Regions from separate parts of the Tepidicaulis sp. genome, predicted to be linked through region 1. Evidence: predicted binding sites of a transcription regulator. Region 1 holds the regulator's gene; the other holds the start of a gene.
The links. The regulator LexA, encoded in region 1, represses DNA repair genes until DNA is damaged. The targets are predictions, from matches to a motif close to TGTTCNNNNTGTGTTCNG.

Region 1 (5,684 bases):
GGTAGAGCGGGAGGACTGGTCGCCGGCCTTCTTCATCATTCATGCGCATGAAGAAGAAAGCGGCCTTCCCATCGACCGGCGCTGTTTTATGCGCAAGGAGCTTTAAGCATGGCGGGCAAGCTTTCCCATCTCGATGACAAGGGCGCGGCGCATATGGTCGATGTTTCGGCCAAGGATGTGACGCAGCGCACCGCAACCGCCAAAGGGCGCATCGAAATGGCACCGGAAACGCTTGCCCTCATTCTCGACAACAAGATCACCAAGGGAAACGTCATCGAGATCGCGCGCCTTGCCGGGATCATGGCGGCGAAAAAGACCGCGGACCTCATTCCGCTCTGCCATCCCTTGATGCTTTCCAAAGTCTCCGTCGAACTTGAAGCCGACAAGGAGGCCTCTGCCATCGAGGTGAGCGCCACGGTGAAAGTGAGCGGGCAGACGGGCGTCGAGATGGAAGCGCTGACCGCCGTCAATGTTGCGTGCCTGACGATCTACGACATGGCGAAAGCGGTGGACCGGGGCATGCGCATCACCGACATTCGCCTGACGCATAAATCGGGCGGTAAATCCGGCACCTTTGAGGCCGGCTAAAAGGTTCCTCATGGCTCTTCTTCCCGTTGCCGACGCGATCGAGAAAATCGGCGCTGCTATTGCCCCGCTTGAAGCGGAGCGCATTCCGCTCGCCGAAGCGGGCCACCGGGTGCTCGCCCGCGATCTTGCCGCTTTGCGCACGCAGCCCCCTTTCGATGCCTCGGCCATGGACGGCTATGCGCTGAGGGCAGAAGACGCCGCCAAGGTGCCGGCGGAGCTGAAAGTGATCGGTGAAGCACCGGCCGGGCGCGCCTTTGAGAGCAAAGTAGGCTCCGGCGAGGCGGTGCGTATTTTCACCGGCGGGCCGCTGCCTGAGGGCGCCGACACTATCGTCATTCAGGAAGATACGGAGCGCAGCGGCGACACCGTGCGCATTCTGGAAGCGGCCGTCCCCGGCAAACATATCCGCCGCGCCGGGCTCGATTTTAGCGAAGGAGAAAGCGTGCTTAAACAAGGCGCGCTGCTCGGACCCGCCGCGCTCTCCCTTGCCGCCGCTGCGAACCATACTGCGCTCGATGTTTACCGGCGCCCGCGCGTTGCATTTTTTGCGACGGGCGATGAGCTGGTGCCTCCGGGCGAGGAGCCGGGCCCTTCGCAAATCGTCGCCTCGACGGGCGCGGGCCTTGCCGCCCTCATCCGCCGCTGCGGCGGCGTGCCGCTCGATCTTGGGATTGCACGGGACAACCGGGAAAGCCTTCTGGAAAAAGCGGACGCTACAAAAGACGCCGACATGGTGGTGACGCTGGGCGGAGCCTCGGTCGGTGAGCACGATCTCGTGCAGGATGTGCTGGGCGGCGCCGGGCTCGACGTCGCCTTCTGGCGCATTGCCATGCGCCCAGGCAAGCCCTTGATGTTCGGTGCGCTCTCGGGAAAACCTTTTCTCGGCCTGCCGGGCAATCCCGTCTCCGCGCTTGTCTGCGCCGAGCTTTTCCTCAGCGCCGCGCTGATGCGCCTTCAGGGGCGGCAAGCGGCGCACCCCCGGCTTTTGCCCGCCCGCCTTGCCGTGCCGCTCAAAGCCAATGACACGCGCCAGGACTACATCCGCGCTGCGCTTGAGGAGGAGGACGGGGAATGGCGCGCCAAGCCGCTTTCCGTTCAGGACAGTTCCATGCTTTCCGGCCTTGCCCGCGCGGGCTGCCTTATCGTGCGTCCGCCCCATGCGGCAGCCGCGGAAACCGGGGCGCTGGTTAATGTCCTCCCCCTTGAAGGGTAATTTTATCCACAGAAGGGTTGACGCGGAAAAAGAACCAAACTAGAACAAGTGAAATGTTTATCGTTTGTTCTAGATATTGGGGCCGCACCCATGCTCACACGCAAACAGCATGAACTTCTTATGTTCATCAACGAACGCCTGAAAGAAACGGGCGTTGCGCCTTCCTTCGACGAAATGAAGGAAGCGCTGAATTTGCGCTCGAAATCGGGCATTCACCGGCTCATCACAGCGCTGGAAGAGCGCGGCTTTATCCGCCGCCTCGCCCACCGGGCCCGGGCGCTGGAAGTGCTGAAACTGCCCGATGCGGCGGCCCCGAGCCTGGCGCGCGGGCGCGGCTTCGAGCCGGAGGTGATCGAGGGCGGCGGCGCCCCCGCTGCGAGCCTGGCACCCGCCCCTGCCAATGAGAACGATGCCCTACCCGTCTCCGTCATGGGCCGGATTGCCGCCGGTACGCCGATCGAGGCGCTGCAGGAGGAAAGCCATCAGGTTTCCGTACCGCTTGCCATGCTCTCCAACGGCGAGCATTACGCGTTGGAAGTCAAAGGCGATTCCATGATCGAGGCCGGCATTCTGGACGGCGACACCGTGATCATTCAGCGCTGCGATACGGCCAATAATGGGGAGATCGTTGTGGCGCTGGTCGATGGCTACGAAGCAACCTTGAAGCGCCTGCGCCGGAAAGGCGATTCCATTGCGCTGGAAGCGGCGAACCCTGCCTATGAAACGCGGATCTTCGGCCCGGACCGGGTGAAGGTTCAGGGCCGCCTTGTCGGCCTAATGCGCCGCTACTAAGCGCCTGCAAACTACCAGGGGCGTGTCCAGGGCCGGATGCCCTGCACGCCCCTTACCGTTTCCACTGTCAGCTTTCCCTCATTCCAATAAAGCGCCTGCGTGCCCGTGCGCGATAAATCGCCGTAATCGAGCACCAGCCGGGCATGGCAGGCTTTATCATCAAGCCCCCATCCCACATCTTTTTCCATCACAATAATGTCTGCCCACGGACAATCCTCAAGCAGTGCCCGCTCGTCTTTGATGTGAGCGATGCGCGGGGCGCCCGGCGCTTCATAGAGACAGGAAAGCCCGTCGCAGCGCCAGGGCGTCTCTTCCGCCGCCGCGCGGGGGCTGCGGGTGTCGCCTTCCTCCCGCAGCCAGATGGAAGCCTGAAAGGCCGGGCGCGATGCATTGAGGATGAGCTTGCCGTCTTCGCCCCGCACCGCAATAAGGCGGGCATTTTCGGATATGAGAATATCGGGGCGCGGCGCAAGCGCCCAAAGAAGAAGCCCGCCCGCAAGAAAGAGGCTGCCGGCAAAGCGGACCCGCCCCTTCCATAAGGCAAGCCAGAGCCCGCCCAAAGTGACGAGCCCCAAGGCGGCCTCCGGTCCGCCCGGCACGCCGCGCACCGCGCCCGGCCACGCGGCAACGGTGGCAGCAGCAGCAAGCAATCCTTCAAGCCCGAGCTCCATAATGGCGAGCGGCCAGGCCTCGAGCCCGAAAGGCATGAGCGCGAAAGCGGCAACGGCAAAAGGCATGACGAGCAGCGCGACAAGCGGCATGGCAAGGAGATTGCCTGCGAGGCCATAGGCGGCGACACGGTTGAAGTGGAACGCGGCAAAGGGTGCCGTGGCGAGCCCGGCAATGAAACTCGTCAGCAAGAGCCCGGCCCCATAAAGCAGCGCAAGCTGCAGCGGCCCGCGGGCGCGCCAATCCGCGAGCAAAGCATTGAGCTGCGCGGCGCGGGTTTCATACACCGCAACCAGTGCCGTCACGGCGGCAAAGGACATTTGAAAACCGGCAGAGAGCACGCTTTCGGGCCGGAGCACCAGAAGCGCAAAAGCGGCAAGCGCCACATTGCGCATGGTCATGGCCGGCCGGTCGAGCATGAGCGAGAGCAGCACAAGCGCGATCATGATGAAGGCGCGCTGGGTCGCCGTGCTCATGCCGGAAATGACGAGATAGGCGGCGGCACCTGCAAGCGCGAGCCCGGCCGCCCATTTCTTCACCGGGTAATGCAGCGCAAGGCGCGGCACCAGCGCCATGAGAAGGCGCAAGCCTCCGAAGAGCGCGCCCGTCAGCAGCGCCATGTGAAGACCGGAAATCGCCAGCACATGGGCAAGGCCCGAGGCGCGCAAATTTTCTTCCACCTCTTGCGGCAAATAAGCCCGCTCGCCGGTCATCAGCGCAACGGCGACCGCGCCGGTGTCGGGCGACATGGCGGCGAGCACCCGCGCGCCGATAGCCTGGCGCAGCGCATGCAGTGCTCTACGGGCGGCAACAAACACGCCCTCCGCCTCTCCCTGGATTTCCGGCGCGCCCAGCATGACGCCGCCCGCGCCGATCCCCTCGAACCAGAGCACCCTGCCGTAATCGAACCCGCCGGGCGCGGCAGGCAGGCTATTGGGCCAAAGCTTCACCGGCCCTTCGATCCGGTCACCGGGCCGCAGCGCCAGCGCGCGCGGGTCCGAGCCCCGGTAGGTGAGGCGAACCTTGCGGGGCGGGTCCGGCACATGTTCCAGCGCCTCGATCTCTACATCGGCGCGCAGCCGCCCGTCGCCCTCCCGGCTCACCGCGCTCACCGTGCCCTGCAAAATGCCGTAGGAGAGCTCACCCGTGAGCGGGGAATGATCGATAATGCTGACGCGCAGCCCCGCGAGCGCAAAGCCGAGCGCGGCAAGCCCCGCCGCTATGAGCGCAAGGCGCAAGAGCGGGCGCGCCGCAAGGCGCCACTGAGCCAGGAACGCGGCAAGGGCAAGGAGCGCCGCCCAGCCCCAGGCCGGCTCGAACCGCAGGCTAAAATAAAGGAGAATCCCGAGCCCCAGGAAAACCGGCGCCCAGAGGCCGAACCTCTCCGATTCCCGCAAGAGCCCGTGCCATAGGGAAAAAACCGGGCCGGAGAGCCCCCTCCAGGTCCGCCCCAGCCCCCACCTCCCGGACCCGGCGGGCCAAATATCTCCGGTACCTAGCGCGATATCCCCCTCCTCAAGAACAAATCGCGAATATTTCGCCCCGCAGAGCCCGGAAAGCCGGAAAAAAGTATGCGCGGAACGCTACCACGCCCCCTTTGCCTGTGGTAAGAACGGCAGCCTGTTTACGCCCCTGCCGCAACGGTTTCCTCGGCCTTAGGCCAGTGTCCGCGGCTGGGCCTTCACGCCACACCAGGACTGAAATTCCAGCGGGTCACCCCGCTGAAAATAAAGCTGAACGTTAGAATGACCGGAACTCAAAAAGTCGTCACCCGTTTCGCGCCTTCGCCGACCGGCTATCTGCATATTGGCGGTGCCCGCACGGCGCTGTTCAATTGGCTGTTTGCGCGCCATCACGGGGGCCGGTTTCTTCTGCGTATTGAGGATACGGACCGCGAACGCTCCACTCAGGGCGCCATCGATGCGATTTTCGAAGGGCTGAACTGGCTGGAGCTCGGATGGGACGACGAGCCGGTCTATCAGTTCTCGCGCCAGGAAAAGCACCAGGCCGCCGCCGAAAAGCTGATTGCCGAGGGCAAAGCCTATTATTGCTATTGCTCGCCTGAAGAGCTTGAAGAAATGCGCGAGAGGGCCCGCGCCGAAGGCCGCCCGCCGCGCTATGACGGCACCTGGCGGGACCGCGACCCCGGCGAGGCGCCGGCAGGCGTCAAACCCGTGGTGCGTTTCAAGGCGCCGCAGGAAGGCGAAACCGTGGTGCGCGACCATGTGCTGGGCGATATCCGCATCGCCAACAACCAGCTCGACGATCTCATTCTGCTGCGCTCGGACGGCACGCCCACCTATATGCTCTCCGTGGTGGTGGACGATGTGGATATGGGCATCACCCATATCATCCGGGGCGACGATCACCTGACGAATGCCGCGCGCCAGAGCCAGCTATATGCGGCCCTTGGCTGGACGCC
Region 2 (5,684 bases), 1.6 Mb from region 1:
ATGGAGCCTGTCCACATCTTCCCGGCTTTGCGCATGCCAGGCGACGTGATGAAGGCCGGGGGCGTAGCGATTGTGTTTCTGGCCCGCGCTTTTCGCTTCGGCGCGCAAAATACCGATGGAGAGATAAGCGCCTGCGGGATGCGCCGCCCAATCGACGCTGTCGGCGTCTTCATCGACGCGGGCATAGCCCATGAAGCCCAGAACGGCATCGTAAAAGGGAGCGGAAATGGCGGGGTCTTTAACGGTCAGGTCGAGATGATGGATGGCGCCGCGCATGGTTGTTTTTATCCTTTGCCCTTAGCTGCATTTCGAATAGCCGCAGGAGGTGCAGGTATCGCAGCCTTCCTGTCGCACCAGCCCGCGTTCACCGCAGCGCGGGCAGCCTTTCATCCCCGTTACCACCGCCCCTTCGAGCAATTTGCCCTCGCTGAGCGGTTTGCCGTCTTGCTTGGCGATAAAACCGATATCGATCATGTGCCGCTCGATCGTCTCGCCGATGGCGGCCAGAAGCGAGGGCACATAGCGCCCGTTCATCCAGGAGCCGCCGCGCGGATCGAACACGGCTTTTAGTTCCTCGACCACGAAAGTGACATCTCCGCCGCGCCGGAAGACGGCGGAGATCATCCGCGTCAGCGCCACGGTCCAGGCATAGTGCTCCATGTTCTTCGAGTTGATGAAAATCTCGAAGGGGCGGCGGCGCTTGTCCTGAATGATGTCGTTCAGCGTGATGTAAATGGCGTGATCGCTTTCGGGCCATTGCAGCTTGTAGGTATAGCCGGGCAGCACCGCATCGCGCTCGAGCGGTTTGGACATATAAACGACGCCGTCTTTCACTTCGAAAACGGGCGCGCCGCTTTCTTCTTCCGCCGGGCTTTCGGCAGGTGAGATCGAGAGCACGGAGCCGCGCACCTCGCTCGGGCGGTAGGTGGTGCAGCCTTTCAGGCCCGCTTTATAAGCGCTGGTGTAAATATCCTTGAACGCCTCGAAGCTTATATCGGCGGGGCAATTGATCGTTTTGGAGATCGAGCTGTCGATATAAGGCTGCACGGCGGCCTGCACGGCGATATGGGCGTCCGGGGTCAGGTCCTGCGCGGTGGTGAAGGCCTCGGGCAGCGGCGCGTCCGCGCCGTGAAGGGCGCGGTATTCGGCAAGGGCGTAATCCACCACCTCTTCCTCGCGCGTGCTGCCATCGGCAAGGCGCACCTTGCGCCGGTAGCTCGGCGCGAAAATCGGTTCGATACCGCTTGAGACATTGCCCGCGAAAAGCGAGATTGTGCCGGTGGGGGCGATGGAGGTCAAAAGCGCGTTGCGGATGCCGTGATGCGCAATCGCATCCTGAAGGTGCTGGGGCAATGCCTTGATGGTTTCCCCTGCGAGATAGGGTTCCTTCTCGAAAAGCGGGAAGGGCCCCTTTTCCTTGGCAAGCTCCACGGAGGCGGCATAAGCGGCGTGTTGCAGCCGGCTCATCCAGCGGTGAATGAGCGTCAGGCTTTCCGGCGCCCCGTAGCGCGCGCCGCACATCAACAGCGCATCGGCAAGGCCCGTCACGCCAAGGCCGATGCGGCGCTTGGCTTTGGCCTCATGTTCCTGCTCGGGCAGGGGAAAGCGCGAGACGTCGATCACATTGTCCATCATCCGCACGGCGACATGGACGAGATCGGCAAGCTCGTCTTCATCGATATGGGCTTCGGCGCCGAAGGGATGTTTGACGAGAGCGGCAAGGTTGAGCGAACCGAGAAGGCAGGCCCCGTAAGGCGGCAGGGGCTGCTCGCCGCAGGGGTTCGTCGCCTGAATGCTTTCGCAATAATGCAGGTTGTTGCGGGCATTGATGCGGTCGATGAAGATCACGCCGGGTTCGGCATAGGCGTAGGTCGATGCGGTGATGTGGTTCCAGAGCGCGCGGGCGCGCAAGGTCTTGAAGACCTTGCCTTCGAAAATGAGCTGCCAATCGCCGTCTTCTTCCACCGCCTGCATGAAGGCATCGGTGACGAGGACGGAGAGATTGAAATTCGTCAGCCGCCCCGCTTCGCGTTTCGCGTCGATGAAATCTTCGATGTCCGGATGGTCGCAGCGCATCGTCGCCATCATCGCGCCGCGCCGCGCGCCCGCCGACATGATGGTGCGGCACATCGCGTCCCACACATCCATGAAACTCAAGGGACCGGAGGCATCCGCGCCCACGCCTTTGACCGGTGCGCCTTTCGGGCGCAGCACCGAGAAGTCATAGCCGATGCCGCCGCCCTGCTGCATGGTCAGCGCGGCTTCCTTCAGATTTTCGAAGATGCCCGCCATCGTGTCCGGAATGGTGCCCATGACGAAGCAGTTGAAAAGCGTGACGTCGCGCCCGGTGCCCGCGCCTGCCAGAATGCGCCCGGCGGGCAGGAACTTGTAATCCTCCATCGCCTGATAGAAGCGCGCCGCCCAGCCCACCCGGTCATGGGGTTCGGCCAGCGCCAGGGCGGAGGCGACCCGGGCCCAGCTATCGCGCACAGAGGCATCGCCCCTGCCGTCTTGGGGGTTTTCATCCGGGCTGCGGAACCGGTATTTCAGGTTCCAGATTTCCTCTGCAATGGCCGGGCGTTCACCCATTTCACTCTCCTTGCGCGGGCGCTCCCGCAGGGCCCTATAAGCTAGGAAGCCGGACCCCTGGCGTCAATGAATGTTCCGTTAATGTTCACGGGTTTGTGGCCCGCCTGCACCAGCCCCTTTCCTAGGGCGCGATAGGCGGGCTTAGTTTAGGCCGGGAGAGTTGCAGGGGTGTTACTTTAGGCGTTGGTGCCGGGGCATCGTTTCAGCCGGAAAAACCGGCCTCGGCCAGAAGCTTATCGGTCGCCGGCTCGATGCGTCCCTCAAGCTCGGCCATGAAGGCCTTGCGGTTCATGCCGGGGGGAATAGGCGGCAGGAATTCCAGCACGATGGTGCCCGGTTTGCGCAGAAACTTGCGGCGCGGCCAGTAGAGGCCGGAATTGAGCGCCACGGGCACGCAGGCAATGCCGAGCTGGCTGTAAAGCCCGGCGACACCGGGCTTGTAAGGGTTGCGCGATCCGGGCGCCGCGCGCGTGCCCTCGGGAAAGATCACCAGATGCCGGTTCTGCGCCAGCGCGTTCTTGGCATGGCGGATGAGATTGCGAAGCGCGCTGGCGCCCGAGGCGCGGTCCACCGGCACCATCTGTGCTTTTATCGAATACCAGCCGTAATAGGGGATATAGAGCAGCTCTTTTTTCAGCACGATCGCCGGATCGTTCAAGATCGCGGCGTAGATGATCGTATCCCACATGGACTGGTGCTTGGAGGCGATGAGCGCGGGCTCCTCCGGCAGGTTTTCCAGTCCCCGCAACTCATAGCGCGTGCCTGCAATGACGCGCAGCAGCCACATGGTCCAGCGCGACCAGGCGCGCATGCAAAAAACGATGACGCCGCGCGGCAGGATGAAGGCCGGCGTTACCGCAATGCAGATCACCGCCGAGGACACATAAAAAACCAGATTGAAAAGCGCGGAACGCAGAAAGAGCACGGGAACCGTCCTATGGAATGCGCCTTAAGAGCCGGGCACCGGCGGGGCGAGATACGTACGGGCGAAGGAGACAAGATATTTCGTATATTCGGAAACGAGAAGCTTTGCCGTGCCCGGATAAGCCCACCAGTCATTGAGGCGGACTTGATCCTGAAAGACGGGATAGCCGGTCAGCTCCGCCTCGGGCATGGCGCTTTGCAGCTCGCGCAGTGCGCGGGGCAGGTGATAGGCGCTGGTGACGACAATGAGCCGCTGCATGGCGTTTTCCTGCGCCCAGGTTGCCGTCTCGATGGCATTGCCGATGGTGTTCTCAGCCCGCCAGTCGAGATCGACGCAGCAATCGAACAGCGCCTGATCGGCTTTCAGCGCGGCGCGCAACTCCTCCCGTGTGACTTCCGGATTGACGCCGGAAACGAGCAGCCGCTTCGCCTTGCCGCTGTCGAGAAGGCCCATGGCTTCGGAAAGCCGCTCGGGCGTGCCGGTTAGCACGACAATGCCGTCAGCCGGGGCAAGGGCTGCGGGCGCTTTCTTTTCCAGCGACTGAATGAAACCGATCAGGCCGATGAGATAGGCCAGAAGCAAGGCAAGCAGCAGCGTGCCTGCCAGGCGGGCAATCCAGCCTGCAGTCCCGTTTCTCGCTTGCCGGCCGGCCTCAGCCATTTCCAGCTCCTCCACTTCGCCTCCGGGGCTTGCGGCGCCTCTCGGGCACCCTGACTTTTACAGTCTATTACTTTCAGTCTATTGCCGGGGAGTATACAGGGGCTGAACGGGCCGCGTCACATCATCCGTCCGAGCACCCTAAGCACGGTAAAGCGGGCCGTGGCGGCCACCACAAGCGCAAGTGCGGCGGGCACCACCATCAGCCAGAGATAATGCAGCGCGGACAGCGAGGGAAGCGGCACCAGAAAGAGCGCCCCGTCCGCTGCCAGGATTTCCATCAGCAGGAATGTGAAGAGCGCAAGGCCGAAGCCGATCAGGCCGCCCCGCCAGCCCAGGTCGAAGAAATGGCGCTGGATTTCGGCGGCGATGAAGCCGTCCCGCGCGCCGCAAAGATGGAGCACCTCCACCACTTCCTGGTTGGCCGAAAGCCCCGCCCGCGAAGCGAAGATGACAAGCGCGATGGTTGTCGCCGAAATGATCACCAGCACCGCAAAGGCAAGAAAGCGCGCCGCGGAGGTGGCCCCCAGAAGATCCTCGATCCATTGACGGTGCGTGTCGAGGACGAGACCGGGAGCGGCATCGGCAAGGCGCGCGGCGAGCGCTTCCATGTCGATCTCTGCGTCTTTGTCGAGTTCCACGTCGATGAGGCGCGGCAGCGGCAGACTGTCCGACACCGTGCCCGTGCCGAGCCAGGGCTCGATCAGGGCGGCGGTTTCTTCCTGCCCGAGCGCTTCGGCTTTCACGATGCCGGGCGTGGCGAGGAGAAGAGAGCGGGCGGCGGCGATCTGATCGTCGGGGCTTACTTCATCGGACGGCTTCACCTGCACGGTCAAGGTGCCGGTGAGATCGCTTTCCCAGCCGCTGGCGGCTTTTGAGACGATAAGTGAGGCCCCGAGCGCCAGGCAGGCCAGAAAACTCATGGCGGCGATGACGAGCACCAGCGTCGGCCCCGTTGTGCCAGCAGCGGGCATGACGCCTTTTTGCGGCGCGGCCATGCGGCGCAGCCTCTCGGTCCAGGGCAGGCCCGTCTCTTCGGGCGGGGCGCCGGCGCTTTCAGCCATGATAAACAAGCTCCCCGTTTTGAATGAGGAGGACGGGCGCCCCCACCTGCTCGACCAGCGAATGATCGTGGGTGGCGAAAAGGATCGAGGTGCCGAGCCGGTTGAGCTCGACGAAAAGCCGCATCAGGCGCTGGCCCATTTCCGGATCGACACTGCCGGTCGGCTCGTCGGCGAGCAGCAGTTCGGGCTGGGCGACGACGGCGCGGGCAATGGCGGCGCGCTGCTTTTCCCCGCCCGAAAGCGTCGGCGGTTTGGCATCCATACGCTCACCGAGGCCCACCCAGGCCAGAAGCTCGCGCACATCGGCCCGGTAGCTGGCTTCCTCGCGCCCGGCCACTTTCAGCGGCAGGGCGATATTTTCATACGTCGTGAGATGGTCGAGCAGCCGGAATTCCTGAAAAACGATGCCGATGCGCCGGCGCAGGCTCGGCAGGTCCTTGCGGTCGGTC

Region 2: a site for LexA is predicted at 2,661-2,678, ahead of ACOQOT_RS14670 (adenosylcobalamin-dependent ribonucleoside-diphosphate reductase). Genes of this name have one in related genera too.

Annotation. Positions count from the first base shown of each region.
Region 1 is NZ_OZ244942.1:1,474,337-1,480,020, reverse strand. It holds gene ACOQOT_RS06935 (GNAT family N-acetyltransferase) at 1-106, shown strand, start outside; gene moaC (cyclic pyranopterin monophosphate synthase MoaC) at 109-588, shown strand; gene glp (gephyrin-like molybdotransferase Glp) at 599-1,801, shown strand; gene lexA (transcriptional repressor LexA) at 1,892-2,593, shown strand; gene ACOQOT_RS06915 (ComEC/Rec2 family competence protein) at 2,605-4,659, opposite strand; gene gltX (glutamate--tRNA ligase) at 5,008-5,684, shown strand, end outside.
Region 2 is NZ_OZ244942.1:3,077,105-3,082,788, reverse strand. It holds gene ACOQOT_RS14675 (VOC family protein) at 1-276, opposite strand, end outside; gene ACOQOT_RS14670 (adenosylcobalamin-dependent ribonucleoside-diphosphate reductase) at 298-2,589, opposite strand; gene ACOQOT_RS14665 (lysophospholipid acyltransferase family protein) at 2,792-3,514, opposite strand; gene ACOQOT_RS14660 (YdcF family protein) at 3,539-4,174, opposite strand; gene ACOQOT_RS14655 (cell division protein FtsX) at 4,291-5,235, opposite strand; gene ftsE (cell division ATP-binding protein FtsE) at 5,228-5,684, opposite strand, start outside.